Regions from separate parts of the Nocardia sp. NPDC055165 genome, predicted to be linked through region 1. Evidence: predicted binding sites of a transcription regulator. Region 1 holds the regulator's gene; the other holds the start of a gene.
The links. Region 1 encodes HspR, which represses chaperone genes until heat shock. Its sites were predicted from a motif close to ANNTGAGTNNNNNNNACTCANNT; they were not measured.
Positions count from the first base shown of each region.

Region 2: lon (endopeptidase La) is a predicted target of HspR. The motif match lies at 10,498-10,520, and genes of this name have one in related genera.

Region 1 is NZ_JBSGSS010000010.1:10,696-25,360, reverse strand. It holds gene ACWFRF_RS21090 (FAD-binding oxidoreductase) at 1-383, shown strand, start outside; gene ACWFRF_RS21085 (FAD-binding oxidoreductase) at 413-1,171, shown strand; gene ACWFRF_RS21080 (FAD-binding oxidoreductase) at 1,201-2,370, opposite strand; gene ACWFRF_RS21075 (heat shock protein transcriptional repressor HspR) at 2,987-3,388, opposite strand; gene dnaJ (molecular chaperone DnaJ) at 3,391-4,584, opposite strand; gene grpE (nucleotide exchange factor GrpE) at 4,609-5,181, opposite strand; gene dnaK (molecular chaperone DnaK) at 5,178-7,043, opposite strand; gene ACWFRF_RS21055 (MarR family winged helix-turn-helix transcriptional regulator) at 7,301-7,765, opposite strand; gene ACWFRF_RS21050 (MFS transporter) at 7,871-9,559, shown strand; gene ACWFRF_RS21045 (hypothetical protein) at 9,580-9,882, shown strand; gene ACWFRF_RS21040 (hypothetical protein) at 9,959-10,234, shown strand; gene ACWFRF_RS21035 (dynamin family protein) at 10,239-11,807, opposite strand; gene ACWFRF_RS21030 (dynamin family protein) at 11,804-13,642, opposite strand; gene ACWFRF_RS21025 (IniB N-terminal domain-containing protein) at 13,660-14,665, opposite strand, start outside.
Region 2 is NZ_JBSGSS010000004.1:253,687-268,351, forward strand. It holds gene ACWFRF_RS10580 (ABC transporter substrate-binding protein) at 1-300, shown strand, start outside; gene ACWFRF_RS10585 (amidohydrolase family protein) at 305-1,558, shown strand; gene ACWFRF_RS10590 (chlorohydrolase family protein) at 1,560-3,131, shown strand; gene ACWFRF_RS10595 (amidase) at 3,085-4,527, opposite strand; gene ACWFRF_RS10600 (acrylyl-CoA reductase family protein) at 4,585-5,580, opposite strand; gene ACWFRF_RS10605 (DNA polymerase IV) at 5,625-6,692, opposite strand; gene ACWFRF_RS10610 (TetR/AcrR family transcriptional regulator) at 6,765-7,328, shown strand; partial or broken gene ACWFRF_RS10615 (PaaI family thioesterase) at 7,370-7,777, shown strand; gene lon (endopeptidase La) at 7,997-10,483, opposite strand; gene ACWFRF_RS10625 (YciI family protein) at 10,672-11,079, shown strand; gene ACWFRF_RS10630 (RNA polymerase sigma factor) at 11,076-12,218, shown strand; gene ACWFRF_RS10635 (DUF3068 domain-containing protein) at 12,319-13,392, opposite strand; gene ACWFRF_RS10640 (DUF2613 domain-containing protein) at 13,389-13,559, opposite strand; gene ACWFRF_RS10645 (Rv1157c family protein) at 13,590-14,369, opposite strand; gene ACWFRF_RS10650 (TetR/AcrR family transcriptional regulator) at 14,453-14,665, shown strand, end outside.

The DNA.
Region 1 (14,665 bases):
CGCCGTTGCGGGCACAGCTGATCGAGATGAGCCAGCGCGGGATCAATCCGCGCGTGCACTTCTTCATCGGCGGGCGCTATCCCGGCGACCTCTACGACGTGGACAACATGTGGCAGCTCTCGCAGTCCAATCCGTGGTTGACCGTGGTGCCGGTGTGCGAGGAACACACCAATCCCTGGTGGTATCCCCAGGATTCGGGTGCGACGCCGATGGGCATGCCGCGCCGCCTGGTCGGTAATCTGGGAGCGGTGGTGACCAGCTTCGGCGCGTGGTCGGATCGTCAGATCCAGATCGCGGGATCGCCGTCGATGATCGCCAACACCCGTTACGCGCTCCAGCGGGCCGGTACACCGCTCGAGATCATCGCCGCCGACCCCGTCTGAACCCGCCCGCGACATCGCGAAAGAGGCTGATGAGCAACGCTTTTCCTGACCCCGCCTGGACGGCGACCGTCGTCGGTCACCACCGCCTGCGCCACGACCTCGCCGTGATCCGGCTGATCGGCGATTTCGTGCCGTTCGAGGCGGGCGGTTCGGTGGAGGTCGAGGTGCCGCAGCATCCGGGGGTGCGGCGGCGGTTCTCCCCCGCGCTGCCGCCCTCGCTGGACGGCAAGCTCGAGTTCCATGTGCGCACGGTGCCCGGCGGGTGGTGTTCGAGTTCCATCGTCGCCGACACCAAACCCGGTGATCAGTGGCGAATCAACGCCCCCCACGGGGTTTTCGCGGTCGATCCCGACGCTGTCGAGGTGGTGATGATCGCCGGCGGTACCGGGCTGGCGCCGATGCGCGCTCAGATCCTGGACCTGGCCCGTCGTGACACTCCGCCGCGCACCTATCTGTTCTTCGGTGGCCGCTCGCCCCGCGACCTCTACGCCAACGACATGTTGTTCCTGCTGTCGGGCGAATTGCCATGGCTTTCGGTCATTCCGGTTGTCGAAAGCCCGGAAGATCCTGCGGTGCGCGATGAATGGCACGAGCAGACCCGCTCCGACGTGGGCTTCGGACTCGAGGAAATGCTCCACGGCACCCTCGCTGACGTCGCCGCAGCCCACGGCCCGTTCACCAAACACCAAGTCCTGGTCTGCGGTTCGCCCGCGATGGTCCGCACCACCGTCGACCGTCTGATCGAAGCGGGAACTCCCCCGGCCAACATCATCTCCGAAGGCGCCTGAGGACCACGGGCTCGCGGCAAGCCCGCGGGTCAGAACAAGGGGTCGTGGCGGATCGACTGGGCTTGGGTACCGGCCGCCATCAGGCGGAACTTGGTGGTCTGGACCATCGAGGGGGAGCCGACGATTTGGACGTCGCGGTCTGCCCAGGGGCCGTAGCTGGCGACGACCTTGCCGATTTGGCCGGTCATGCGGGGTTCCAGGCCGGGTAGATCCGGCTGGGGGTCGCCGGAGTCGTAGTACCACCAGGGGTTTTCGTCACTCTCGGTGACGGGGGTGACGGTGAGCCATTTGTTGGCGATGGCGAGTTGGCTCAGGACCTGGAGGTCGTAGAGATCGCAGGGGTGGTGGCCGCCGACGAACAGGTGCACCTTCGGGTTGACCCGGCGCTGGGCCATCGCCATGATCTGCGCGCGCAGGGGGGCGATGCCGGTGCCACAACCGACCATCAGCATCTTGCGTTTGGTGTTGCGCGGTACGCCGAGACCGCCGAGCGGCGAGCCGAGCGCCCACTGATCACCGACGGCGGTGTGCGCGACCATGGCGGGGCTGACCCACCCGCCGAGCACGCCGCGAACGTGGAACTCGATCTCGCCGTTGGGATTGGCCGGGTTCGCGGGTGAGAGATAGCGCCACATCCGTGGCCGCGAGGGGATCTGCACGCTGAGGTACTGACCGGCGGCGTACTGCATCGGCACGTCGAGCTGGACCCGGACGATCGAGAGATTGCGCAGCACCTCGCGATGTTCGACGACGGTGCCCGTCCAGGTAGCCGGGGTGGTCTCCTTGTCGGCGGCGCTGATCATCGCGCCGCTGATGGTGGCCAGACCTTCGTCCCACGCGCTGGCGACCTCGTCGGTCCACATCTCCGCACCGGCGAACAAGCGCATGGCGGATTTCAGCGAGTTGGCCACGGCCACATAGTGCGCCGGTTGCACGCCGTATTTGCGATGGTCGCGACCGAGCTGGGCCAGGAACGGCAGCAGCTTGTCGGGCTCCTCCAGCCGGTCGAGGGCGTAGGAGATCGCCGTGACGAGCCGGTCGCGCTGGGAATCCATGGCAGCCGGGAAGTAGTCGCGGACACCGGGGTAGTCCGTGAAGAGGATCGAGTAGAACGACCTCGACAGCTTCTCGGGTCCACCTTCTTCCGCAGCAACCGCCTTGAACGTAGTACGGATCAAAGCGACAGTCCGCGAATCCATATGTGTCACAACCTCGTTTCGCCATCGAACGCTAGCCGCGCCGGCGAGTGACGGGCTGGGAGGACACTCGTCAGCAGCCGATGCGAGAAGTCTAGGCGAGGTTTGCCAGCTTAGGAATCGTACTCTTAAACATCACGCATGTAATTCGCGAAATACCAGGCGGTTCCCAGTAGTTTCTCATGAAAACATACCTCAAGCCCGTTAATTGCGGGTGAACAGCCGCTCACGATTCTCGAAACCACCAGGAATATCAGGCAATTGGTGACCAATGGCCCTGGTAGAGCGACCCTTCCGCTACGTCGACCGCATGCGGCAAACCGGCGCGCCGAGCCATGACACGCATGGTAGGCGCACCGGAGTGGCTGGTAACCGGGAGCGAATTGCCTTCCGATTGGTCCGAATTCAGCATCCGGACAGCAAACTTTTGGACGTCCACGGTGATAAATCCCCACCTCAGCGCGCCGCGACGCGACTTCCGATCAGCAAGATCACGAATAAGTGAGTTGCTGGAGAGTCACCAGCCGGTCGCCGGGGGTTGACCGGAGACGAACGAGCCCCCGGCTCGCATCCACCACAGCGGATGGGCGAACCGGAGGCTCGTCGAATCGAAGACGACTCAGCGCCGATGCCGTGGCTGCCACACCACGAGCGCGGTACTGCGCGCGGGCGGCGACAGATCGGGCCGGTAGCCCGCCCGCAACCGCTCCATCTCCGCGCTCATCTCCTCGACGCGCTGCTGCAACGCCTCCACCTGATTGGTGAGCTCGATGATGCGCTTGATGCCGGCGAGATTGACGCCCTCGTCCTGCGACAGGCGCTGCACCTCGCGCAGCACCTCGACGTCGCGGGCCGAATAACGGCGTCCGCCACCCGAGGTCCGTTGCGGGGTGACCAAACCCAGCCGATCGTAGGTACGCAACGTCTGCGCGTGCATCCCCGCCAGCTGAGCCGCCACCGAGATCATGAAGAACTCGGCACGCGCGGTAGCACCCGAAACGGACTTCGGATCATCGGACATCATCAAGCACCCGCCCATCCTGCACGCGGTTCGAAGCCACTGGCCTTCTCCGCCTCCTGATAGCGCTTGAGCGCATCGGTGGCGTCGGAGTCGAGCGATTGCGGCACCGCGACCTTCACCGTGACCAGCAGGTCACCGGCGCCGCCCGCCGCGCCGCGCTTGGGCACGCCACGACCGCGAACTCGCAGGATACGCCCGTCGGCGGTGCCCGGGGGCACCTTCACGCCGACCCGGCCGTCCAGCGTCGGTACGGAAACTGTTGTCCCCAGTACCAATTCGCTGTAGCTCACCGGGAGCACCAGGGTGAGGTCGTCGCCCTGGCGGCCGAAGACCTTGTCCTGGCTGACGTGCACGGTGACATACAGATCGCCCGAAGGCGCACCGCGCAGACCCGCCTCGCCCTGACCGGCCAGCCGGATCTTCTGACCGTCACTGACGCCCGGAGGAATCCGGACGGTGATGGTGCGGGTGCGGTTCTGGATACCGGTGCCCGAGCAATCGGTGCACGGGTCGTCGATGATCGACCCGGTGCCGCGACAGTCGTCGCAGGGCTCGCTGAAACCGAACGCGCCCTGATTCCGGCTGACCACGCCCGCACCATTGCAGTGCGGGCACACGCGCGGGCTGGTGCCCGGCTTGGCACCGCTGCCGTGACAGGTGGTGCACGGCGAGGGACTCGTCATCCGCAGCGGAACGGTGACGCCCTGGGCGGCCTCACGGAAACCCAGGGTCGTCTCGGTCTCCACGTCGGAGCCGCGGCGCGGACGAGCCGCCGCCCGGCCACCGCCGCCACCCCGGTTGAACAGCCCGCCCAGCAGATCGCCGAGCCCGCCGTCGCCCGCGGCGCCGGTACCACCGGCCTGACCGAAGATGTCACCGATGTTGAAGTCCTGCGAGAAGCCGCCGCCGGCACCGGGATTGAACCCGCCGCCGTAGGCTCGTCCGCCACCGCCGCCGCCCGCGAACATGCGGCGCGTCTCGTCGTACTCCTTGCGCTTGGCAGGATCCGACAGCACCGCATTGGCTTCGCTCACGGACTTGAACCGCTCCTCGGCCTTGGTGTCACCCGGGTTGGAGTCCGGGTGCAGGTCGCGGGCGAGCTTGCGGTAGGCCTTCTTGATCTCGTCCTGCGAGGCGCCGGAGGAGACACCCAGCTCCTTGTAGAAGTCCTTTTCGATCCACTCCCGTTGGCTCACCGGGCATCTCCTCCTTTCGCGTTCTTATTGACTGTCGCCGGCATCCGGATCCGATGCCCCCGCGGCCTCGGCATCGGTTACCCCGACCAGCGCGTGCCGAAGCACCCGGTCGCCGAACCGATAGCCCTTGCGCATGACGATGCCGATCACCGGGTCGGCGCCCGAACCCTCGTGCTGCACTGCCTCGTGCAGCGTGGGGTCGAACGGGTCACCGGCGGAACCGAATTCGACCAGACCCTGCTTGGTGAGCGCGGTCTCGAGCTTGTCGGCGACGGACTTCAGCGGGCCGGAATCGAGGTCGCCGTGCGCCCTCGCCCGATCCAGATCGTCCAGCACCGCGAGCAATTCGGTGACCACCGAGGCCTTGGCGGCATCGATGTTGGCCTGCCGGTCACGCTCGACCCGGCGGCGGTAGTTCGCGTATTCCGCGGTCAACCGCTGCAGGTCGGCCGTGCGCTCGGCCAGCTCGTCGTGCTCCGGCTCGACGACTTCGGCGTCGAGGGCGGAGGCCGCCGTGGCGGCCTCCGCGTTCTCGTCCGCAGTGTCGTCCAGGATTTCCTCGACCAACTCCTGCTCCGAGGAGTTCGCCTCGGTCACTTCTTGTCCGTGTCGACCGGCTCGTCCACGACCTCCGCGTCGACGACCTGATCGTCATCGGCCTGGCTGGGGCCCGCGCCGTTGCCGGACTGCGCGTCGGCGGCGGCACTGGCCTCGTAGATCGCCTGGCCCAGGGCCTGCGACTCGGTGGCCAGCTTCTCCACGGCCGACTTCACCGCGGAGATGTCGGTGCCCTCGAGCGCCGACTTGGCCTCGGCGACCGCGGTTTCCACCTTCGCCAGCTGATCGGCGGAGACCTGTGCGCCACCCTCGCTCAGCTTCTGCTCGTTGATGAACTTCTCGGTCTGGTGCACCAGCGACTCGGCCTGGTTGCGGGTCTCGGCCTCTTCACGGCGCGCCTTGTCGTCGGCGGCGTGCGCCTCGGCATCGGCGACCATGCGGTCGATCTCTTCCTTGGACAGACCGGAGCCGTCCTGGATCTTGATCTTGTTTTCCTTGCCGGTGCCCTTGTCCTTCGCGGTGACGTGCACGATGCCGTTGGCGTCGATGTCGAAGGTGACCTCGATCTGCGGCACGCCGCGCGGGGCCGGGGGCAGGCCGGTGAGCTCGAAGGAGCCCAGCAGCTTGTTGTGCGAGGCGATCTCGCGCTCACCCTGGAACACCTGGATCTGCACCGAAGGCTGGTTGTCGTCAGCGGTGGTGAAGGTTTCCGAGCGCTTGGTGGGGATGGTGGTGTTGCGCTCGATGAGCTTGGTCATCACGCCGCCCTTGGTCTCGATGCCCAGCGACAGCGGGGTGACATCGAGCAGCAGAACGTCCTTGACCTCGCCCTTGAGCACGCCGGCCTGCAGTGCTGCGCCGACGGCGACGACCTCGTCCGGGTTCACGCCCTTGTTCGGCTCACGGCCGCCGGTCAGTTCCTTGACCAGCTCGGAGACGGCGGGCATGCGGGTGGAGCCACCGACGAGCACGACGTGGTCGATATCGGCCACGTTCAGGCCCGAGTCCTTGATCACGGACTGGAACGGCGCGCGGGTGCGATCCAGCAGATCAGAGGTGATCCTCTGGAACTCCGAGCGGGTGAGCTGCTCGTCGAGGAACAGCGGGTTCTTGTCCGCGTCGACGGTGATGTAGGGCAGGTTGATCGAGGTGGACTGGCCCGAGGACAGTTCGATCTTGGCCTTCTCGGCAGCCTCGCGCAGACGCTGCATGGCCATCTTGTCCTTGGTCAGGTCGATGCCCGAGGACGCCTTGAACTTGTCGACCAGCCAGGACACGACGCGCTCGTCCCAGTCGTCGCCACCGAGGTGGTTGTCACCGGAGGTCGCGCGGACCTCGACGACGCCCTCGCCGATTTCCAGCAGCGAGACGTCGAAGGTGCCGCCACCGAGGTCGAAGACCAGGATGGTCTGCTCTTTGTCACCCTTGTCCAGGCCGTACGCGAGCGCGGCCGCAGTGGGCTCGTTGACGATGCGCAGCACGTTGAGACCGGCGATCTGGCCGGCTTCCTTGGTGGCCTGACGCTGGGCGTCTTCGAAGTAGGCCGGGACGGTGATCACGGCGTCGGTGATCTCCTCGCCCAGGTAGGCCTCGGCGTCGCGCTTCAGCTTCATCAGCGTGCGCGCGGAGATCTCCTGCGGCGTGTACTTCTTGTCGTCGATCTCGACGTTCCAGTCGGTGCCGATGTGGCGCTTGACCGAGCGGATGGTGCGGTCGACGTTGGTGACCGCCTGGTTCTTCGCGGGCTGACCGACGAGAACCTCGCCGTTCTTCGCGAAGGCGACGATCGAGGGGGTGGTGCGCGAGCCTTCCGAGTTCGCGACGACGACCGGCTCGCCGCCTTCGAGCACGGCGACGACGGAGTTCGTGGTCCCGAGGTCGATTCCGACCGCACGAGCCATAGTGGTTTCCTCCTGTTTGACGTTCGGTTATTGCAACGCTGAGCGCAGTGGGCTCAATCCTGCCTTCGAGATCCACCGTGAGTCAACCCGAAGTTGAGTCAGGTCCGCTCATGTTGTTGATCAGCACAACCAGTAGCTGCGGCGATTCATTCCCGCCACCCGAAAAAATTTCCCTGCCCCCGAGCCATTCTTGCCACGAGTGCGCTCAACTGCAGCCCCCGATGCGCGATCGTGACGGTCCGGAGACCATCGGCGGGCTATCGGGTGAGGCCGGGATGGATGCCGGGACGAAGGCCGTTGCCCTCGGCGGTTCGGCGCAGGAGATCGAGGAAGAGCGCGCGGTCCTCGGGAGACAGGGGCGACAGGAGTTCGGCGTCCAGCTCGGCTACCCGCTGCTCGGCTCGGGCCAGGAGGGCATGGGCGGCGGGCAGGAGGTGGAGCGCGTATGCGCGCCGATCACTGGGGTGACGGCGGCGTTCCACGAGGTTGCGTTTCTCCAGGTCGTCCACCAGGCCGACCATGACATTGCGGTGGATCTCCAGCGCCTCGCCGAGTTCCTGCTGCGTGCGGCCGTCGTGGGCGCTCAGGAGTTTCAGCATGCCGAAGTGGCGGGGCTTGATGCCCAGCGGCGCCAGTAGATCGCTGAAGCGGTAGGCGGTATGGAAGCCCAGTTGGCCGAGGAGGAATCCGGCGTGGGTCGACAGCTGCGTCGGGTCGGTCACACCCCTACGATACGCCGATTAACGCACCATTCATGATTGCCCTATTGATTGATAATCACTCGAGGTGCATAGTTTGAGAGGTCCCCTACTCGAAGAGAGACTCTCGTGACTACCTCCCCCACTCCCCCCGCCCCGGATCCGCGGCGCTGGATCGCGTTCGCGGTGGTGCTGGCCGCCGGCTTCATGGATCTACTCGACGTGACGATCGTCAATGTGGCCGTGCCGAGCATCCGGAACGACCTGCACGCCGAGTACTCGCAGCTCGAATGGATCATCGCGGCTTACGTTCTCGCCTTCGCCGCGGTGCTGATCACCGGCGGCCGACTCGGCGACATCTACGGTCGCAAACGCGTGTTCCTCACCGGCATGGCCGGTTTCACGATCGCATCGGCGGCGTGCGGGCTGGCCACCGATCCCACCGTGCTCATCGGCTCCCGCTTCGCGCAGGGTGCGATGGGAGCGTTGATGGTGCCCCAGATCCTGGCCATCATCCAGACGACATTCCCGAAGGAGGAGCGGGCCAAAGCGATTGCCCTCTACAGCGGTGTCGGCGGGTCGGCCTCGGCGGTCGGTCTCGCGCTCGGCGGCGTGCTGGTGCAGGCCGACCTGTTCGGGCTGGCTTGGCGGCCGATCTTCTTGGTGAACATTCCGGTCGGCATCGCGGGGTTCATCGCGGCATGGTTCGTGATGAGCGATTCGAAGTCGGCCAGACCGCCCCGGCTCGACCCGGTCGGCATGGCGCTGTCGGTATCCGCGGTACTGCTGCTGGTCTACCCGTTGACCGAAGGACGTCGACTCGACTGGCCCGCATGGACTTTCGTGATGATGGGTGCGGCTCTCGCGGTGTTCGCCGGGTTCCTGTTCTACGAGCGCGGCCTTGCGCGGAAGGGGCGTTCGCCGCTGGTCGACCTCGGACTGTTCCGGTCGCGGCCGTTCGCGATCGGGCTGGGGACCTGGCTGCTCTTCTGGATCGCCATGGGTGGGTTCTTCCTGGTGTGGACGTTGTTCATGCAGGGTGGACTCGGGTGGTCGCCGCTGCGGGCCGGGCTCACCTCCGCGCTGTTCGCGGTGGGCGCCGGGGTGGGAGCGGGGCTTTCGGTCGGCGTGCTGGCCGCCAGGTACGGACGGCGGGTGTTGATGGCCGGGGCGCTGGTGAATGCGACGGGGTTCGCACTCTACGGCGCGATGGGTGTGCGATACGGGAGCGAGTTCACTTCCTGGCAGATGGCGCTGCCGTTGGTGATCACCGGTGCGGGGTTCGGGATGGTGGTGGCGCCGACGCTGGACCTGCTGCTCGGTCAAGTGCCGGTACGGGAGGCGGGGTCGGCTTCCGGACTGCTGAACACGGGACAGCAGTTGGGAACCGCGCTGGGCGTCGCGTTGGTCGGCGTGCTGTTCTTCACCGCGCTGGACCGGGATTCCGATCTCGGGGTGGCCGCAGTGACGCCCGAGATCCGGGCCGAGCTGGCCCTCGAAGGAATGCCGGTACAGCTCCAGGATCAGATCGTGGCCGGGTTCGCGGCATGCGTGCACGACCGGTCGGCGGAAGAGGACCCGGCCGTGACACCCCCTAGTTGTCAGTCGAATCCTGTTGGCGACGCGGCGGTTTCGCGCGTACTCGCGGAAGCGGGCACCGAGGCCAACGCGGTGAACTTCGCTCAGACGTTCCGGTACACGCTGTTCTACGGCGCCGGGATGCTGCTGCTGGTGTGTCTCGGATTCTTCGCACTGCCGAAGGAGGCAAAGCTGGAACAGCGCGTGCTCGATGATGAGCCGGAAATCGTCACAGTATGAAATATGAAGGGTGGAAGCACATGTACACAATCGATCTGCTGACCGTCGGGCGCGGGCGCGAAGTTGTCGATGCCGCGCTCGGCTATGTGGGCGGGCTCGGATATCGCGTCCTCGGGTCGACCACCGACGAGGAGGCGCTCGCGATCCTCGAGCGTGAGCAGGTTCGCCTGCTGGTGATCGGAGGTGGGGTGGAAGCCGAGTCCCGGAAGGAATTGACGGCTGCGGCTCAGGAGCACGGCGCCACCGTGATCCAGGCGCAGCGCGCCGGGCGCGGGATCGAGCAGTACCTCGCGGAGGAGGTAATGCCGGCACTGGGTGAGTGATCAGCGCTCGTTGCCCCGATTATTCGGGGCAACGATAGGGCTGCGAACAGTCTTGCCGGACACTAGTTTCGGAAGCATGCGTGCATCGATGGGCAAGGTTCAGTGGAAGCGGGCGTTCGGCGGGGTGGCCGTGATCGCCGCCCTGACCGGCGGGGGGATGGTCGCCTCCGCCGGGAGCGCCGTGGCCGACAGCGGCGTCGCCGTGGCCGATGACGGGTGCACGTTCTCGTCGGTCGGGGGATCGTGCAGTGACCCGGGGCCGGTGGGGAACGCGTTGATCGCGATTCGGGAGTTCGCGAAGAGCCTGGGGTACGGGACCGGAAGCTCCTCGGGAACCGCCTACTTCCTCTGACCGGCTAGGTGGTCCGCGACTGAGGGAGTTCGGCCAGAATTCCCTCGGCGCTGCGGGCCGCGGCGCGGCAGGCAGTGGCGGTCGATCGGTCGGCCAGCGGGTGGGCCGCTCGGGCACGCCAGGTGCGGACGGCGGAGAACGCCGTGGCACGCAACGAATTCGAGTCGGCCTCCGCGGGCAGTCCGAGGCGTAGATGCGCCGCCACGCCGGCGCCGCCCAGCATGCGGTACAGGTCGGCGAGTACCGGTGGCGGCAACGGCAATTCGTCGGTGCGCAGGCGCCCGAGCAGCCGGAGTTCGGTGAAACCGTGCACATCGGCGAGCCGAGCACGCACGCGCGGCCGCAGGCGATCGGCTTCGGTACCGGGGTAGGCGGCCAGGATCCGGTCCAGCGTGCTCAGCGCCGAATGCGCCTTCAATTCCTCAGCGCGCTGGCCGAATTGGACCTCCAAGACCGAGCGCAGTTCCTCGATGCCGCTGCGAGCCGCCAATTCCGCCGCCAGCGCGGAAGAATCGCGGGCGCCGAGCCGAATCAGCATGGTGGCCATGCGAATTCCGAACAGGCCGAAGCGATCGACCAGCTGCGCACGCAGTTCCGGATCGACCGGCAGCGCGACATCGGCGCGAGCGAATCGATCCGCCGAGAGCAACGCGATCCCGAGATCCTCCGCGGGCACCGTGGACAGCGCCTCGAACGCCGCGAACTCCGGCTGTCGCAGGGTCGCCGCGGCGAACGCGAGCAGCCCGGCCACCGGAATCACCGCCTGGCACAGGCCGGTTCGCTCCAGCTCGTCGGCGAACCGGGCGGCGACATCGCGGGCCGAATGCAGCGCGTCGATGCGACCGGAGCCGATCTCGTCGGCGCGCGACACCACCCCGATCACACCGAGCGGCCCCGAACCACCGGCGCCCGCACCGATCTGCTCGAGAAAACGCACGTCGGCGGCATCGAGACGGCGCAACAGATAGACAACGGCGTCGGCGCCGGACACCGACAGCGGCGCGGCCCGCGAATCATCCTCGACATCGGCGGGAGTGAGCAGTCGTGCGGTGCGCAGCGACACCTCACGCGACAGCGACGACGTGCCAGGGGTGTCGATGATCGTGGTCTGCGACAACGCGGCCGACGGCCACCCGACCTCGAGATGGTCCACCGCCCGGGGACCGCGCGCATCCCAGCTCAGACCGTTCAGGTCGAAGGTCAGTCCGTGCGCGCCGCTGCCGCGCCGCACGATCACATTCGCGCGCGAGCCGTCGACCGCGTGCGCGGTGACCGTGGGGGTAGCGGCGTCGCGGTACCAGGTGACGACGCGGGTGCACTCGGTGGCGTCGGTCGGGGCGACGGCCTGGCCCACCAGCGCGTTCAGCAACGTCGACTTGCCCGCCTTGATCGAACCGGCCAGCGCGACCCGCAGCGGCTCACGCAAGCGGTATTCGCAGTCGGCCAGCAGCGCGCGCACGTACTCGTCGCGGCCGAACGCCCGCGCCGCCGCGCCGATCAGCTCGTGCGCTTCGGCCAGGATCCTCGATGTGGTCCGGTCGCCGGGCGCGGCGGTGTCGAAACGGTGGGTCACCCAGATACCGTACCGTCGGCCCGTCTCAGTTCGATCTGCATCGATTCCGCGTAGCGGCGCAACTCGGCCACCGCGTGCAGTTGGCGTTCCAGCACGACGGTGCGCTCGGCGCGGTGTGTGGCGGCCATCGCCGCCGCCTCCTGTGCGGCCCGCAGGGAAGCGTCGATCGACCGCAGGCTGCGCTCGGCCACCCCGGCGAAGTGGTCGCGCAGCGCACGGTGGATGCGGTGCAGCCGGTCCTTGGTGTCCTTGGCTGCCTGGAACGCCACGTCGTCGAGGAACCGGCGCACCTCACCGTTGGCCTCGACGCGGCGGCGCGCCAGCCGGGCCGACTTGTCGTCGCGATAGGCCTTGCCGCCCACGATCAGGCCCGCGCCGAGCGAGATCGGGTTCAGCATGGCCAGGCCGGCGAAGGTCGTGGCGAGCCCGATCATCAGCACGCCGCCGTAGGAGCCGCGCATACCGACCAGCACCTTGCTCGTGAAGCCGATATCCGGCTCGAGATCGGCCAGGGAACCCGAACTGGCCAGGCCGCTCTCGTCGTCCATCCCGGAGTGCACCTCCGGCAGATCGACCGCGCCGACCTCGGCGAAATGGCCCGCGATCCGTTCGGCGAGCAGCTCGGCTCGGCGGTGGGTCAGCAGAAGGTTGTCGCCGAGGGCGGTATCGACGGAGCCGGTCAGCCATTCCGTGATCGCGCCCCAATGCCTGCCCGGGTCGTTCTCGTCGATCCACTCCTGGCCCGTGCGGGCGATACCGCGCAGACGATCGCGCAGGTCGTGATCGACGTCGCCCACGAGGTCGGTGATGCCATCGGTGAGGGTCTGCTGCCAGCTCGCGGTGCGCCGCTGCAACTCCTCGGCGGCCGCACGCGCCGACTGCAACTCGTTGACCGCTGCCGCGCCACCGGCCGGATCGCGCAGCGCCACCAGCTCGCTGCCCAGCGCCAGCGCCAGATGCTCTGCGGCCGAATGCAATTCCCGAGCCACGGCCTGCCGCGTGACCGCCTGATCACGGGCGACGACCCGATCGCGCAGGAAACCGAACAGCACGCCGAAACCGGACTCCAGGCCCAGCTGCGCGTCCTGCAAGCGCAGGGCGTGCGCACGCAGCAGCGCCGATACCGGGATCAGGGCGACATCGGTTTCCGCGCGAGTCAGATGGGCTCGGTCGGCCTCCAGCACCTGCCGCCAGTGCGGGTAGAGGTCGGTCTTGGTGAGCAGAACGGCGACCACGGGACACATTTCGCGGATCTGCCGGACGAAGGTGAGTTCGGGTTCGGTGAGCTCGGTGGAGGCATCCGAGAGCACAAGCACGGCGTCGGCGGCCGCGGCCAGGCTGAGCACGCCCGCGGTGCCGGCACTTCCGTGGCCGCCGACGCCAGGGGTATCGATCAGGACGATGCCGTCGGCCAGCAGCTGACTGGGCAGCTCGGCTTCGATCCGCACGACCTGTCTGCCCTGCGCCAGTGGCGTGCGGGTATCGACGGTTCCGATCTCGTCGAACGGGATCTCGACCCGCGATTCGTCGGTACCCGGCGCGGTGAGCACCAGGTACGCCCGCTGCTGCGCACCGTAGGACAGCTGCAGGGGCAACACGGTGGTCGCGTCGTCGCCGACCCGGCACACATCCAACCCGAGCAGTGCGTTCACGAACCTGCTCTTGCCCTGACCGAGCTGACCGGTGACGACGATCCGGTGCCGCGGGTCGCGCACCCGCACGGCCACCTTCTCCAGACGCCCGACCAGGTCGTCACGGCCCGCGGCGTGGGCCGCCGCGACGGTGTCGGACAACACCGTCGTCAGCGGCACCACGTTCGGTGCGAGAACAGTCATGCCTTCGCCCGTTTCGCTCAGTGGAACAGTCCGTCGGTGTGCACGTCGGCACCGCTGTCGGTGACGGTGCTCGATTCACCGAACAGCGACGTCTCGGCACCACCGAGGCTGGAACCGTGCAGGCCCGAACCGAACGCGCTCGATACGTCGACGCCGGACCAGGTGTCGGCCGCGGTGGTGACCGCGCCATGAGTGGTGCCGGAAGCGTCGATCTGGGTGGTCGAGGTCGACGTGGTCTCGCCGGAGAGGCCGCCGACCGCCGCGGTGCCGCCCTGCGCCGCGCCGTCGACGGCGGAGGTGAAGCCGCCGGTCACCTGGGTGCCGCCGGTGATCGCGCCCGACAGTCCCGCATCGCCGAGGCCGCCGAGGCCGGTCTCGAGACCGGTTCCCGTTTCGGCGCCGCCGATCGCGGAACCTGTCAGGCCGGTCTCCACGGCACCGGTCAACCCGGTCTGGGCACCGCCGACGGCGGAACCCGCGAGGCCGGCGCCTGCGTCGGCCACACCGTTGAGGCCCGCGTGGGCGCCACCGGCCAGATCGACTGCGCCGTTCACTCCTGCCTGCGCACCCGAGGCGAGCGAACCGGTCACGTCGGTGCCGACAGTCGTCGCGGTCTCGAGGCCGCCGTGCAGACCCGTGGTCAGCCCGATGCCCGACGTGGTGGACAGCGCTGATTCCACTCCGGTCGTGATCTGTCCGGAGCCGCCGCCGGTGAGCAGTTCGTCGACCCCGAACCCTGCCCCACCCGTGAAGCCACCGGTCAGATCCGTACCCGCCGACACTGCGCCGCCCAACCCGGTTTCGAGACCGGTGCCCAGGTCCGCGCCCGCGCCGACCACGCCGTCGAGACCAGTGATCGCCGACGTGGTGGCGGCCGCGCCCAGCCCGCCGGCGGCCTGTGCCCCCACGTTGGCTGCGGCGCCGAGCCCACCGGCAGCCTGCGTGCCCGCGTTGGCTGCGGCACCGAGACCACCGCCGACGCCGGCACCGAGTCCTCCCGCGGCGGTGGTCGCACCGCTCAGA
Region 2 (14,665 bases), on a different contig from region 1:
AACACCTACGCGCCGTCCACCATGGACGGCGACGCCCCGATCGCCTCGATGTTCGGCGGGCAGTGGAACGACTACGCGATGCTGCCGGAAACCCAGGCCCTGGTCGCCAAGACCCGGACCGTCGCCGGACAGGCCAGGATCGATGTCTACCGAGATCTGTTCACCCTCAACGATTCCAAGGCGCTGCTGCTCGGCCTCTACACCCCCGATGCCAGCTACGCGGTGGACCCGGCGCTGAACTGGAAGCCGCGGGCGGACGGGATGATCACCGTCGACGCCGCGACCTTCGGCAAGGACTGAGCGCGTGGGTGATTCGCTGTTGATCACCGACGTTCGCCCCTGGGGCGGCCCGCCGGTGGACCTGCTGATCGAGAACGGCACGGTGGCCGCGGTATCCGCGGCCACCGGTCCGCCGGTGCCCGCCGGCGAGCTCGTCGACGGCGCGGGCCGGTTGATCCTGCCCGCACTGTCGGATGTGCACCTGCATCTCGACTCGAGCAGGCTCGGGCTGCCGTTCCGTGCCCAGACCGGGATGCCGGGACGGTGGGGCCGGATCATGAACGATCGCGAGCACTGGCGGTCGGCGGAACGTTCCGTGGCCGAACGTGCCTCGTTCACCCTCGCGGTGGCAGTGGCCAACGGGGCCACCAGGATTCGCAGTCACGCCCAGGTGGACGCCGATTCCGGGCTCACCAAGCTCGAAGGCGAACTCGCGGCGCGGGAACGCTACGACGACGTGTGCGACGTGGAGATCGTAGCGTTCCCGCAGGTCGGAATCCTGCTCGAGCCCGGCGTCGTCGACCTCATGGACGCGGCACTGTCGGCCGGGGCCGACCTGGTCGGCGGGATGGATCCGTGCGAACTCGACCGCGATCCGGTGCGACATCTCGACGCGGTGTTCGGGCTGGCCGACAAGCATCAGGTCGGCGTCGACATCCACCTGCACGAAGCGGGTGAGCTGGGGCTGTTCACCCTGTCGCTGATCATCGAACGGGTGCGGGCGCTCGGGATGACCGGTCTGGCGACCATCTCCCATGCCCGATGCCTGGCCGGTGGGCTGCCCGCTGTGCCTGCGGCGATCGAGCAGCTGGCGGAGCTCGACATCGCCCTCACCCACGCGGCGGGCGCGCAGGGTTGGGCGTTGCCGTTGCTCGACCTGGCCGCGGCCGGTGTGCGCGTCGGGGTCGGGATGGACGGTCAGCGGGACTACTGGTCGCCCTACGGCAACGGCGACATGCTCGACCGCGCCTGGCAACTCGCGTTCGTCAACGGGTTCGGATCCGACGAGCACGTGGAACACGCTCTCGCCGTGGCCAGTTGGGGTGGAGCGAGCGTGCTCGACCGGAGTCTGCGCCCGCTCGGCCGGAGCGAGCCACATCCAGGTTTCGAGGTCGGTGATCCGGCCGAGTTCTTCCTCGTCGACGCGGCCAGCCCGACTTCGGCTGTGATGGACCGCCCGGCCGAGCGCACTGTAATCCACCGGGGCAGTGTGGTTTCCGTCGATACGGCACTGGAGGGATTCGAGATTCCCGGTCGTTGGGGCAGGGGGAGGAGCTGAGATGCGGCGCGGTATTCGAGCACGCCATGTGCTCGCGTCGGGGATCGTCGGCGGCCACGTGTTGCTCACCGATGGCGAAGTGGTGGTGGAGGATTCGCGCATCGTCGCCGCCGGTCCGCGCGGTCTGGAGACCGTCGACGAGGTGATCGAGCTCGGGGACGCGATCTTGATGCCCGGGCTCATCGACCTCGACGCGCTCACCGACATCGACCACACGATCCTGGATTCGTGGCAGTCGCGCGAGCTCGGCCTCGGTTTGCAATGGTCGCGCGAGTACGCCACACAGCGGCGGCGCGCGGTGTTCGACGCCGAGGAGCGGGCGTTCATCCGTGAGTACGGGTTCGTCCAGCTGCTGCTGCACGGGGTGACGACGGCGATGCCGATCGCGTCGGAGGTACACAGCGATTGGGCGGAGACCTACTCCGACGCCGTGGCGATGGCCGAATCCGCACAACGTCTGGGCCTGCGGGTGTACCTCGGGCCCGCGTACCGATCCGGGGTCAACGTGGTCGACGACGACGGCTCGCGGTCCATCTACTGGAACGAAGAACTCGGGCTCGACGGGTTCGAGGGTGCGGCGCGGTTCCTGGAGTGGGCCTCGGCGCAGGACACCGATCTGGTCCACGGGACGCTGCTCCCGTGCCGGATCGAGACGCTGTCCGAGGATCTGCTGCACCGGACCGCCGCGCTGGCCGCGGCGACCGGCGCGCTGGTCCGCCTGCACGCGCTCCAAGGGCTGCACGAACGCGCGTTCGTGATCGAGCGGTTCGGTATGTCACCGCTGGCCGTGCTCGAGCGGACCGGTCTCCTCGGGCCGAATCTGCTCATCCCCCACGGGATCTACATCGACTCGAACCCGCACGTAGATGCCGATACCGATGACGATCTCGGCACGCTCGCGGCGTCGGGAGCATCGATCGTGCACTGCCCGCTCACCTCGGCCAGACACGGATCGGCGCTCGACAGCTTCGATCGGTACCGGGCAGCGGGCGTGCGCATCGCCCTCGGCACCGACTCTTTTCCGCCGGACCTGGTGCGCGGCATCGACATCGGCGTCACCCTGGCCAAGGTGCTGGCATCGCGGCTCGACGCGGCCACCTACGGCGACTACGTCTCGGCGGCGACGCTCGGCGGTGCCGAAGCGCTGCACCGACCGGACCTGGGCACGATCGCGGTGGGGGCGACCGCCGACCTGGTCGCCTTCCGCCTCGACGACCCGCGCGACGGCGTCCTCGACGATCCGATTCGCACCCTGTGCATGAACAGCACCGGGCGCGCGGCGGATTTCTCCATGGTCGCCGGGCGGATCACTCTGCGCGACGGGGTAATTCCCGGCATCGACCTGCCTGCGATGACCCGGCGGGCGCAGTCACTGTTCGACCGGATGCGGGCGGCCTACACCGAGCGCGACTACCTACGCCGTCCCGCCGGCGAACTGTTCCCGGCGTCCTTTCCGGCCGAGCCGTCGATACCGCGCGACGATGGCGTTGCTCCCGAGCACGTGACCACACCCGGAGGGGGAGTGGTCAGCCCCGCGGGCGGACCCAGCCGCCGAACGCCTTCTCGAGAGTGAGGGCCGCGGCGATCGAGAGGTGATCGCGGTTGGGTCCCGCGACCACCTGTACCCCGAGTGGCAGACCGTGGGTGCCGCGGCCGAGCGGCACCTGGGTGACGGGGAGCCCGGCGAGGCTGAACGGTGCGACCGTGTTCGTGCGCCACAGGCGGCCGGTGGTGCGGCCGTGACGGGGCGCGACCGTGCTCAGGGTCGGATGCAGGAGCAATCCGTCACCGATGATCTCGGTGATCTCGGCGGCAGTGCGGTGTGCGGCGGCGGTGATGCGCCGGGCCACCCGGGTGGGTAGCCGGGCCGCGATCAGCTCGCCGAGCGCGAGGAGGCGGGTGGCGAGGGTGTGGTCGCCGCGCAGGGCGGTGAGTTGTCGCGGCGCGAGGATGTCGGCGCCCTCGCCGCGCATGATCTCGGCGAAGCTGATCCCGGTCTCCTCGGCCAGCACGATCGTGGCGAAGAGCCCGATCGTCCGCAGCGAACGCATCGGTACCCGGATGACCTCGGCGCCCGCCTCGGTGAGCGCGGCGGCGGCGCGGTCGCGCGCGGCCAGTACCTCACGGCCGAAGCCGGGGGCGAAGGTTCCGTCGAGCAGCACGACGGGCACACCCCGCATCGAGGTGGTCGCCGGATCGCCGAGGGTGGCCGCGCGGACCAGGGGATCGGTCCCGTCGGGACCGGCCATGATCCGCAGCAGCGGCATGAGATCGGCCGCACGGCGGGCGATGACCCCGTTGGAGCACAGGGCGGCCACGCCGAACGGTGGTGGCCACGCACCGGTGGTCGGGAGCAGGCCGGTCGACGGGCGGTGCCCGAAGACGCCGTTGCAGAAGGCGGGCACCCGGATCGAGCCGAGGGTATCGGTGGCCAGGCCGAGCGGGGAGCCGCCGCTGCCGACGGCGGCGCCCTCACCGCCCGATGACCCGCCCGCCGTCCGTGTCCGGTCGTGCACGTTGCTGGTTCGCCCGTAGACCCGGTTCGTCGACTCGAGCCACATGCACCCCTCGGCGGTGTTGGTCAGCCCGAGCACGATCGCACCCGCGTCCAGAACTCGTTGCACCACCGTGGCATTCGCGGTGGGCCGCAGGTGCCGCCGAGCCACGACGCCCGCCGTGTTGGGCAGGCCCGCGACCGCCAAGGACTCCTTGACGGTGATCGGGACGCCGAACAGCGGCGGCAGGTACTCCGGCCCGGTCGCGAGGTGGGCGTCGGCGGCGTCGGCCTGTGCCCGCGCGGTGTCGTAGCAGTCCACCACCACGGCGTTCGTGGCGGGCGCGAAACGTTCCAGCACGGCGATGTGGGCATCGATCACCGCGCGGACGCTGACCTCGCGGGCGCGAATGGACGCGGCCAGCGCGATCGCGGACTCGTCGGTGATCGTGGTGCCGTCTGGGCGGAGCATCATGCCCGTTACAGTATTACAATCTCCGTAACGTCGTCGTGTGGCGAATTTCTGGCGGGCTCAGAACTCGTTGGCCACGCCGATCACGGTGCGCCCGGAGTGGGTGCCGTCCTTGATCGACTGCAGGACGGTGCCGACCTCGGTGATCGGCGTGAAGGACTCGATCGTCGACAGATGCTGGGGGCGAAGCTGTTTGCCCAGTGCTGTCCACAGTGCGCGGCGCTTCTCGATCGGGAGCTGGACCGAGTCGATGCCGAGCAGGCTGACGCCGCGCAGGATGAACGGGAGCACGGTGGTGGGAAGCTCGGCGCCGCCGGTGAGGCCGCTGGCCGCTACCGCCCCGCCGTAACCGATGGCGCTGAGGACGTGGGCCAGCGACGCGCCGCCGACGCTGTCCACCGCCGACGCCCAGTTGGCCTTGTTGAGCGGGCGCGGCTTGGCATCGGGGTCGAGGGGCAGCCGGCCGATGACCTCGTTGGCGCCGAGCTCGGCCAGCAGGTCGTTCGCGTCGGTCTTGCCGGTGGAAGCGATCACCTCGAAGCCGAGGCCGGAGAGGATGTCGATGGCCACGGTGCCGACACCGCCGGTCGCGCCGGTGACCAGGACGGCGCCGTCGTCGGGGGTCAGGCCGTGGTCGAGCAGGGCCTGCACGCTCAGGGCGGCGGTGAAGCCCGCGGTGCCGATGGTGGCGGCGTCGCGGGTGTCGAGGCCGTCGAGCTTCACCACCCATTCGGCAGGCACCTTGGTGTATTCGGCAAAGCCACCGTTGCGCGAAACGCCCAGGTCGTAGCCATGGGCGATGACCTGGTCGCCGGGGGAGAAGTCATCGATCTCCGAGGCGATCACCTCACCGGTGAGGTCGATGCCCGGCACGATCGGATAGTTGCGCACCACCCCACCGCGCGGCGTGATCGCCAGCAGATCTTTGTAGTTCGCGCTCGAGTAATGAACCTTGATCGTCACCTCGCCGCTACCGAGGAAGTCGTCTCCCACCGTTTCACGAGCGAGAACGATCCCACCATCGGATTCACGGGCCACCATCGCAGAAAACTCCATTGCCCGAGCATACGAGTTCGCGAGACCGCGGGGGAGGACCCACGTCAGGGCGGGAGGAGTTCCAGGCGGACGCCGAGGAGTCGGATCGGGCGGTCCAGGTCGAAGCGGTCGATGATCGCCAGGGCGGTGTCGGTGATGGTGGTGATGTCGTCGGTGGGGGTGGGGAGTTTTTGCTGTTTGCTGCGGGTATAGAAGGTTTTCGTGCGGACGGTGACCGAGACCCGGGTGCTGACGCGGTGGTGTTCGCGCATCTCCTCGGCGACCTCGGTGGCGATGCGGGCGACCTCGCGGCGGATTTCGCCGGGATCGGTGAGGTCGTGCGGGAAGGTCTCGGACTTGCTGCGGCCCACGGGGATTCGTGGGGTGGTCGAGAGTTCGGTGTCGCCTTTGCCGTGGCCGAGGACCCACAGGTAGGGGCCGGTGCTCGGGCCGAACTCGGCGGCCAGACGCGCGCGGTCGGCGGACATGAGATCGGCGACCGTGGTGATGTCGAGGTCGGCCAGGCGGTGGGCGATGCGGGCACCGACGCCCCAGAGCGCGTCGGTGGGGCGGTGGCCCATGAGTTCGGTCCAGTTGGCGGCGGTGAGCTCGAAGATGCCGGTGGCGGCGCCGGGGTCGTGCTCGGGTTCGGCGGAGGTCTTGCCGGTGGACTTGGCGAAACCGGTGGCGAGCTTCGCGGTGAGCTTGTTGTCGCCGATGCCGACCGCGGACGTGAGGCCGAGTTCGATGATGGCGGTGCGGATTTCGGCGGCCAGCTGCCACGGATCGCCGTCGGTGGCGACGAACGCCTCGTCCATCCCCCACACCTCGACCGCGCCGGCCACCCGGCCCAGCGTCGCCATGATCTCTTCGGAGGCCACCTCGTAGGCGGCCATGTCGACCGGCAGGAAAACGCCCTCGGGGCACTTGCGCTGCGCCATTCTCAACGCCATCCCCGCACGTACGCCGTAGGCCCGCGCGGGATAAGACGCGCAGGTCACGACCTTGCGGGGCTGCGCGGGATCGCCCTCGCCGCCGACGATCACCGGCCGGCCGCGCAGCTCAGGGCGACGCCGGAATTCCACCGCCGCCTGGAACTGGTCGAGATCCACATGCAGGAGCCACCGGGGCACAGTTCCGTCTTACCGCATCGCACCGACAGATCGGCTCTTGCCACGTCAGCCGGACAGAACTAAATTCTGTATATGGAGATGCGAGATCGGTTGTTGCTCGCCGCGGAGCGGCAGTTCGCCGAACACGGCGTGCTCGATGCCACGCTGAGCGATATCCGCGCCGCCGCCGATGCCAGCGTCGGCGCGCTGTACCACCACTTTCCGGACAAGTCCGACCTCTATCGGCAGGTCTGGGTGGCCGCGCTCACCGACTACCAGCAACACTTCTGGAATGCCGTCGCCGACAGTCCCGACGCGCGGACCGGCGTCGAGGCCGGGGTGCGCGCGCACCTGCACTGGGTGCACGAATATCAATATCGCGCAACGGTTCTCACGGGTTCGCGGCCGCCCGGGGCCCGGGAGAGCGAGCGCAATGTGGAGTTCCTCACGGCCGTCCGGCGGTGGTGGCGCACGCACGCGGGATACGGCGCGGTGCGTGACCTGGAACTCGATCTTGTCTACGCGCTGTGGCTCGGTGCGGCACAGGAATACTCCCGCCAATGGCTTGGTGGCAATATCCGTACCGCGCCAACCGATGTCGCCCCCGAGCTCGCCGCCGCCGCGTGGGCGACACTGCGGGCCGACGGCACCGAATAGTCACCATGCAGGGCCACGCAACTCGAAGAACGGAACACCCGATGCCGACCGAAGCTTCCACCCTCGACCTCGACCTGGCGCGCCAGGTACTAGCCGCGCAGCCGTTCGCCCGTCTGGTCGGCACCGAGCTCACCGAATTCGGTGAGGGCGCAGCCACTCTCATCATCGACATCCAGCCAGAACACGGCCAGCAGTTCGGCTTCGTGCACGGCGGGGTGCTCGCCTACGCCGCCGACAACGCCCTCACCTTCGCCGCGGGTACCGTCCTGGGCCCCAACGTCCTCACCGGCGGCTTCACCATCACCTACCTGCGCCCTGCCCAGGGCGAGCGCCTGCGCGTGCACGCCACCGTCCTTGGCGCCACCCGCCGCCAGGCCGTCACCCACTGCGACGTCTACGCCGAGACCGAGGGCGAGGAACCTGTCCTCTGCGCGGTCGCCCAGGGCACCACCCGCCGCGTCGAGAAGGACCTCGCCCCCACCACCGAGGAAGATGCGGACGGTTTCGACGACGACGATCTCGACGACCTCGACGACCAGGACAACTACGACACCGACCAACTCGCCGTAGTCACCGTCGCGGGCCCGATGCTGCCGCCGACCGTCAGCCGCTAGCCGGACACGTCAACGGGCCGTACACAGCTGTGCACGGCCCGTTGACAGCGGGGATCAGGCGCTGACGGCGAAGGTCTTGCCGTCGGCGGCGGGTTCGGCGATCGGCTCGATCGCGTAGGCCAGGATGTCTGCCACGTCGGCGACGGGGCGGACGTTCAGGGCGGCCAGTACTTCCGCCGGGACTTCGTCCAGGTCCGGTTCGTTGCGGGCCGGGATGAAGACGGTCTTCAGGCCGGCTCGCTGGGCGGCGAGCAGCTTCTGCTTCACGCCGCCGATCGGCAGGACACTGCCGTTCAGGGTGACCTCGCCGGTCATCCCCACATCGCCGCGGACCGGGCGACCGAGGGCCAGCGACACCAGGGCGGTGACCATGGTGACGCCCGCCGAAGGGCCGTCCTTGGGGACCGCACCCGCGGGGAAGTGGATGTGGATGTTGCGGTCGAGGACCTTCGGCTCGATACCGATTTCCTCCAGGTGCGAGCGGACGTAGGTGAGGGCGATCTGAGCCGATTCCTTCATCACGTCACCGAGCTGGCCGGTGAGGGTGAGCGAACGCTCGCCCTCGGCGCCGTTGGCCTCGATGTAGAGGACATCGCCGCCCGCACCGGTCACCGCGAGGCCGGTCGCCACGCCCGGGACGGAGGTGCGCTCCATCGAGTCCGGGGTGAAGCGGGGACGCCCGAGGTAGTCGGTGAGGTTGTCGAGGTCGACCACCAGGCTCGTCACCTGACCGACCGGCTGCGGACCGGCCGCGATGTCGATGACGTTGTCGTAGCCGAGTTCGGGGTCGTACCCGAGCACCGCGCCCTCGCCCAGCGCGCCCTTGTCGACGAGCGGGGCGTCCACGGCAGCGTCGCCGACGCTCGCGGGGTCGCCTGTGACCAGGCGAGTTGCCGCCTTGCGCAAGGCTTTTGCCACCAGGCGCTCCATTTGACGCACGCCCGCCTCCCGGGTGTAGTTCGCCGCGATCTCGCGCAGGGCCGCGTCGGTGATCGACACTTCTTCCGCGGTCAGCGCGTTGCGCTCCAGCTGGCGGGGAACCAGGAAGTCGCGCGCGATCGCCACCTTGTCGGCCTCGGTGTAACCGTCGACGGTGATGAGCTCCATACGGTCCAGCAGGGGACCGGGGATGGTGTCCATGACGTTGGCGGTCGCGATGAACAGGACATTCGACAGGTCGAGGTCCAGGTCCAGGTAGTGGTCGCGGAAGGTGTGGTTCTGCGCGGGGTCGAGGACCTCGAGCAGGGCCGCCGCCGGATCACCACGGAAGTCGGAGCCGACCTTGTCGATCTCGTCCAGCAGGACAACGGGATTCATCGAACCCGCCTCCTTCACCGCACGCACGATCCGGCCCGGCAGCGCGCCGACGTAGGTGCGGCGGTGGCCACGGATCTCGGCCTCGTCGCGCACGCCGCCGAGGGCGACGCGAACGAACTTGCGGCCCAGCGCCTTGGCGACCGATTCACCCAGCGAGGTCTTACCGACACCGGGGGGACCCACCAGCACGAGCACCGCGCCGGACCCGCGTCCGCCCACGACCTCGAGACCGCGCGCGGCCCGCCGCGAACGCACCGCCAGGTACTCGACCATCCGGTCCTTCACCTCGTCGAGGCCGTGGTGATCGGCGTCGAGCACCGCTCGCGCGGCCGAGACATCGGTGCTGTCCTCGGTTTTCACCGTCCACGGCAGATCGAGCACGGTGTCGAGCCAGGTACGGATCCAGCCGGATTCCGGGCTCTGGTCGCTGGCGCGCTCCAACCGGCCGACCTCGCGCAGCGCCTCCGCGCGCACGTTCTCGGGCAGGTCCGCGTTCTCCACGCGAGTGCGGTAATCGTCGGCGCCGTCGGGTTCGTCCTCGCCGAGTTCCTTGCGGATGGCGTTGAGCTGCTGACGCAGCAGGAACTCGCGCTGACTCTTCTCCATGCCGTCGCGGACGTCTTCGGAGATCTTGTCGGTGACCTCCACCTCGGCGATGTGGTCCTTGATCCAGTCGATCTGCTTGGTCAGCCGCACCGCTACATCGGGGGTCTCGAGCAGTTCGCGCTTCTGGTCGTCGGACAGGTACGGCGCGTAGCCCGCGGTGTCGGCGATGGCCTCTACGTCGTCGAGCTGGTTGACGATGTCGATGATCTGCCAGGCCTCACGCCGCTGCAGCACGGCGACGACCAGCTTCTTGTACTCGGCGGCGAGCTCGGTGGTCCGCTCGTCGGGCTCGACCGCCTCGACGAGTTCGGCCTCCACCCACAGCGCGGCTCCCGGCCCGGTGACACCGTGCCCGATCCGGGCGCGGCGCTCGGCCTTCAACACGGCCGCGGGCGCGCCGCCGCGCATCCGGCCGACCTGTTCGATGGTGGCGACGACGCCGTAGGACGCGTAGCCCTCGTCGAGGCGCGGCGCGACCAGCACCGAACCAGTTTTGGCCGCCTGGGCGGCGTCGATGGCGGCCTGCGCGGATTCGTCCAGTTCGATGGGCACGACCATGCCCGGCAGCACGATCGGATCGGTCAGGAACAGCACCGGCAGGTTCTGAGCTGAAGTCATGTCGACCCTTCCAAAGTTGAGCTTTGCTGACTCAACATGGACCCCCGGCGGTTTGTTCCTGCAGGTGGCGCCGTTCACTCACGGCGAAAATAATCGGCCGGGATTCTTGTGCCGCCGATGTCGAGAACGCGTGGGTGGCTCCGTCCCAGGGGTACAACCCACACAGAACACCAACCGAGGAGAACATCATGGCCAAGTACCTGCTGCTCAAGCACTACCGTGGCGCGCCCGCATCGGTCAACGACGCGCCGATGGATCAGTGGACGGCGGACGAGGTGTCCGCGCATGTGCAGTACATGGTGGATTTCGCCGATCGATTGCGATCGACCGGCGAGTTCGTCGACGGTCAGGCACTGTCCACCCAGGGCACGTGGGTCCGCTCGGACGGCGAGGGTCGCCCGCCGGTCACCGACGGGCCGTTCGCGGAGACCAAGGACCTGATCGCCGGGTGGATGGTCATCGATGTCGAGACCTATGACCGGGCGCTCGAACTCGCCGGGGAGCTGTCGGCGGCACCGGGCGCAGGTGGGAAGCCGGTGCAGGAATGGCTCGAACTGCGGCCGTTCTACACAGAGTTGCCCACGGTGACCGAATGAACGACGCGCTACTGCGCGAACTCGTCCCCGCGGTGATCGCGATCCTCGTCCGCCGCGGGGCCGGGTTCGCGGCGGCCGAGGACGCGGTGCAGGAGGCGCTGATCCGGGCGCTGGAAACCTGGCCCGACGATCCACCGCGCGACGCGAAGAGCTGGCTCGTCGCCGTCGCCTGGCGGAAGTTCATCGATGCGACACGGGCCGAAACGTCCAGGCGTGGGCGGGAATTCGCGGTCGATGCCGAGCCCGAAGCCGGTCCGGTGCCCGCCACGGACGACACGCTGTGGCTGTATTTCCTGTGCGCGCATCCCTCGCTGTCGCCGGGCTCGGCCGTCGCGCTGACCTTGCGCGCGGTCGGCGGCCTGACGACCCGGCAGATCGCGACGGCCTACCTGGTTCCGGAATCGACTATGGCGCAACGGATCAGCCGGGCCAAGAAGCGGATCACGGGCTTACCGCTGGACCGTCCCAGCGATCCGGCAACGGTGCTGCGGGTGCTCTACCTCGTCTTCAACGAGGGCTACAGCGGCGACATCGATCTGGCCGCCGAAGCCATCCGCCTCACCCGTCAGCTCGCCGCCTCGACCGGCGAACCCGAGGTCTCGGGGCTGCTCGCGCTGATGCTGCTGCACCACGCACGCCGTGCGTCGCGTATCGAGGGCGGGCGCTTGATTCCGCTGGCCGCACAGGACCGATCCCGGTGGGACACACACCTTATCGCCGAGGGCGTGACGATCCTGCAAGCCGCACTGGCCCGTGACCGCCTGGGCGAATACCAGGCCCAAGCCGCGATCGCGGCCCTGCACGCGGACGCCCCGAGCACCGCCGAAACGGACTGGATACAGATCGTGGAGTGGTACGACGAACTACTGCTTCTCACCGACAGCCCGGTGGTGCGCCTGAATCGCGCGGTCGCGGTCGGTGAGGCCGACGGCCCCCGAGCAGGGCTGGCCGCCCTCGCGGATCTCGACCCGGAACTACCGCGCCACAGCGCATCCCGGGCCTACCTACTCGAACGAGCGGGCGAACTCGAAGAGGCCGCGACCCTGTACGCCGCAGCGGCCCGCGCGGCCACCACAGTTCTCGAGCGCGACCATCTCACCCGCGAGGCGGCTCGAGTTCGGCAGTTACCGCGACCCTGAATCCGATTGCCGCGCGGTCGCACTGGGCAAACCTGCCCACAAAACAGCTCGGCCTCCCCCGGGTTGAGGACCGGGGGAGGCCGAGTTGTGGACAGGTGGCTTACAGGTTCGAGGAACGAATCCGCTCGGTCGGGGGATCGAACGGACGGCCCGCGGTGGAGCCCGAGCTCAGGAATCCGAGGACCGCGCCGCCGATGAGGAAGATGGCGGCGAGGATGCCCAGGATGATCGGCAGGGTCTTGCCGTACAGGTCGAGCTTGTCGAGGCTCTCCTGGGTGACGGCCATCTGGGCTTCGATGGTCTCTTCGTCGAAGACGAGGTGCGACTTCAGGATGTTGACGTCCACCTGCCCGGCGCTACGGCCGTAGTACATGTGGAGGTTCTCGCCACCCTTGAGAACCGCGCCGGTCCTCGGCTCCACCCACACGTCGCGGGTGTTGGTGTAGAAGCGCGTCATGGTGACCGGCTCGGTGCCCTCGAGGCCCCACTTGGCGGCGGGCAGGGCGAGCTGATGGGACGGGTGCTTGACGACGTCCCACATGTTCGTCACCGGGATGGTCTGCCGGAAGTGGTAGACCGGCACGCCGTTGATCTCCGACTCGTCGATGAAATCGATGTCGTAGGTGGCGCGGGCGTTGAGGTCGAAGTACGGGTACGACTTCTTCTCGGTGCCGATCGGGAAGCGGTACTGCAGGCCGCGCCGCTGCGACTCGGTGGGGATCGCGGCGCCCGACTTGGGGTCCTGAGCCACGGCGATCGAACCGTTGGGCGAGGCGTCGATCGGCGCGCCGGTGACGCGGTCGATGGTGACGCGGTCGACCGAGGCGGTGAGCAGGCCGTCCTTGGGGTCCTGGTCGTCGCGACGCAGGGTCTGGCCGGCCTGGACGGTCATCTCGTCGGCGTCCGAGGGCTCCTCGACCGTCAGGAAGCGCTGCGAAACGAGCGGCACATTGGTGTTCACCTTGGCAGCGCCCTCGGTCGCGGTGAGCGACTTCGCGTCCAGCACGAGGCTTTCCTCGCCGGGCACGCTCTTGGCGACCGTGGTGATGCGCAGGTCGAGCGGGGTCTTGGCGACCTTGCCGACCGTGTAGGTGGGAATCATGACCGCGGCCGCGAGCAGCAGCGCGCCGAGACCGACGAGGATGCAGGCGATGAGCCTGCGTACGTTGCTCATCGCGAGCCGTACTGCACGTTGCCGAGCAGCGACGAGCCCGGGTCACCGGACTCCTCGGGCGCGGGGATCGAATTCTGTTGCGCGCCCGCGGTGATGCCGAGTACGGCAATCACCCCGATGACCGCGCCGGCCAGGCCGCTGACCAGGCCGGGGACGACAAACTTCATAGATCGAACTCCAATTGCGTGGTGCGAGACTCAGCCGACGGAGAAGAAACCGAGGGTCGGGGCGAACGAGCAGGTGCGGTCACCATCGGCGGTGGCCGTGGTGAGCGAACCGGTGATCACTGCCGCGACCCGGCCGGGACCGGTGTCGGCGATAGCGGTGAGAGTGGCCGGGCCGTCGGCGTTGATGCCCGCCTCGGTGGTGAGCGGCTGGGTACCGGTGCGACGGTTGTCGAGGTTGACCCACTGCACCGTCATCGGCGGATTCTGCACGACCGTGGCGGTCTTCGTGCCGAGCGCGGTGAAGACGAAGCCGGTCTGGCCCGCGGCCGGTCCGGGCGGCGGCAGTGTCGCCGGGCCGGGGACCGCCAGCGCGGTGCCGACGGAATCCGACGTCGGGCCGATGCAGCCCTTGCCGATGGTCGGGTAGAGGAACTGCGCGATGCGCGGACCGTCCGAAGGCGGCAATTCGGGACCGCCGCCGCCACTGCCGTCGAGGAAGGTGATGACCTTTTCGAGGGTGGCCTTGACCTGCGCCGGGATGCCGGGCGTGGCCAGCAGCACGCGAGCCTGGGCCAGGATCGCGGCCTGTCCGCCGTCGGCGATGGGGCCGGGGGCCGAAATCGCGCCTACGATCGTCGGAGCCAGCGCCGCGAGTGTCCCGGAGGGGACGTTCTCGGCGATGGCGGGGACGCTCGGCTGCGTCGCGGCGGACTGCGGGGCAGCCATCGTGGGCGTGGGTGCCACGAGTGCCGCACCCGCCGCTAGTACGAGGGCGGACAATGCGGTCCGCGATGCTCGGGTGCTCAGCACTGGTCGGCCGTCCTTTGTTCGGTGGATAGATGAAGCGACCCGGAAAGGTCAGTGTTATCCCGGGTTTCAGATACTTTGGAGAGGTGACTACAGCGGACAGGCGGTATGGGGGTCGTACGGTCGTCGCGCGAAAAGCCGAACGACGACTGCGATTCCTGGAAGCAGCGACGCGAATTTTCGCGGAACGCGGGTACGCCACGTGCTCGCTCGCCGAGGTGTGCGCGGCGGCCGGGCTGTCCAAGCGGCAGTTCTACGAAGAGTTCGAGACCCGCGAAGACGTGCTGGTAGCGGCCTAC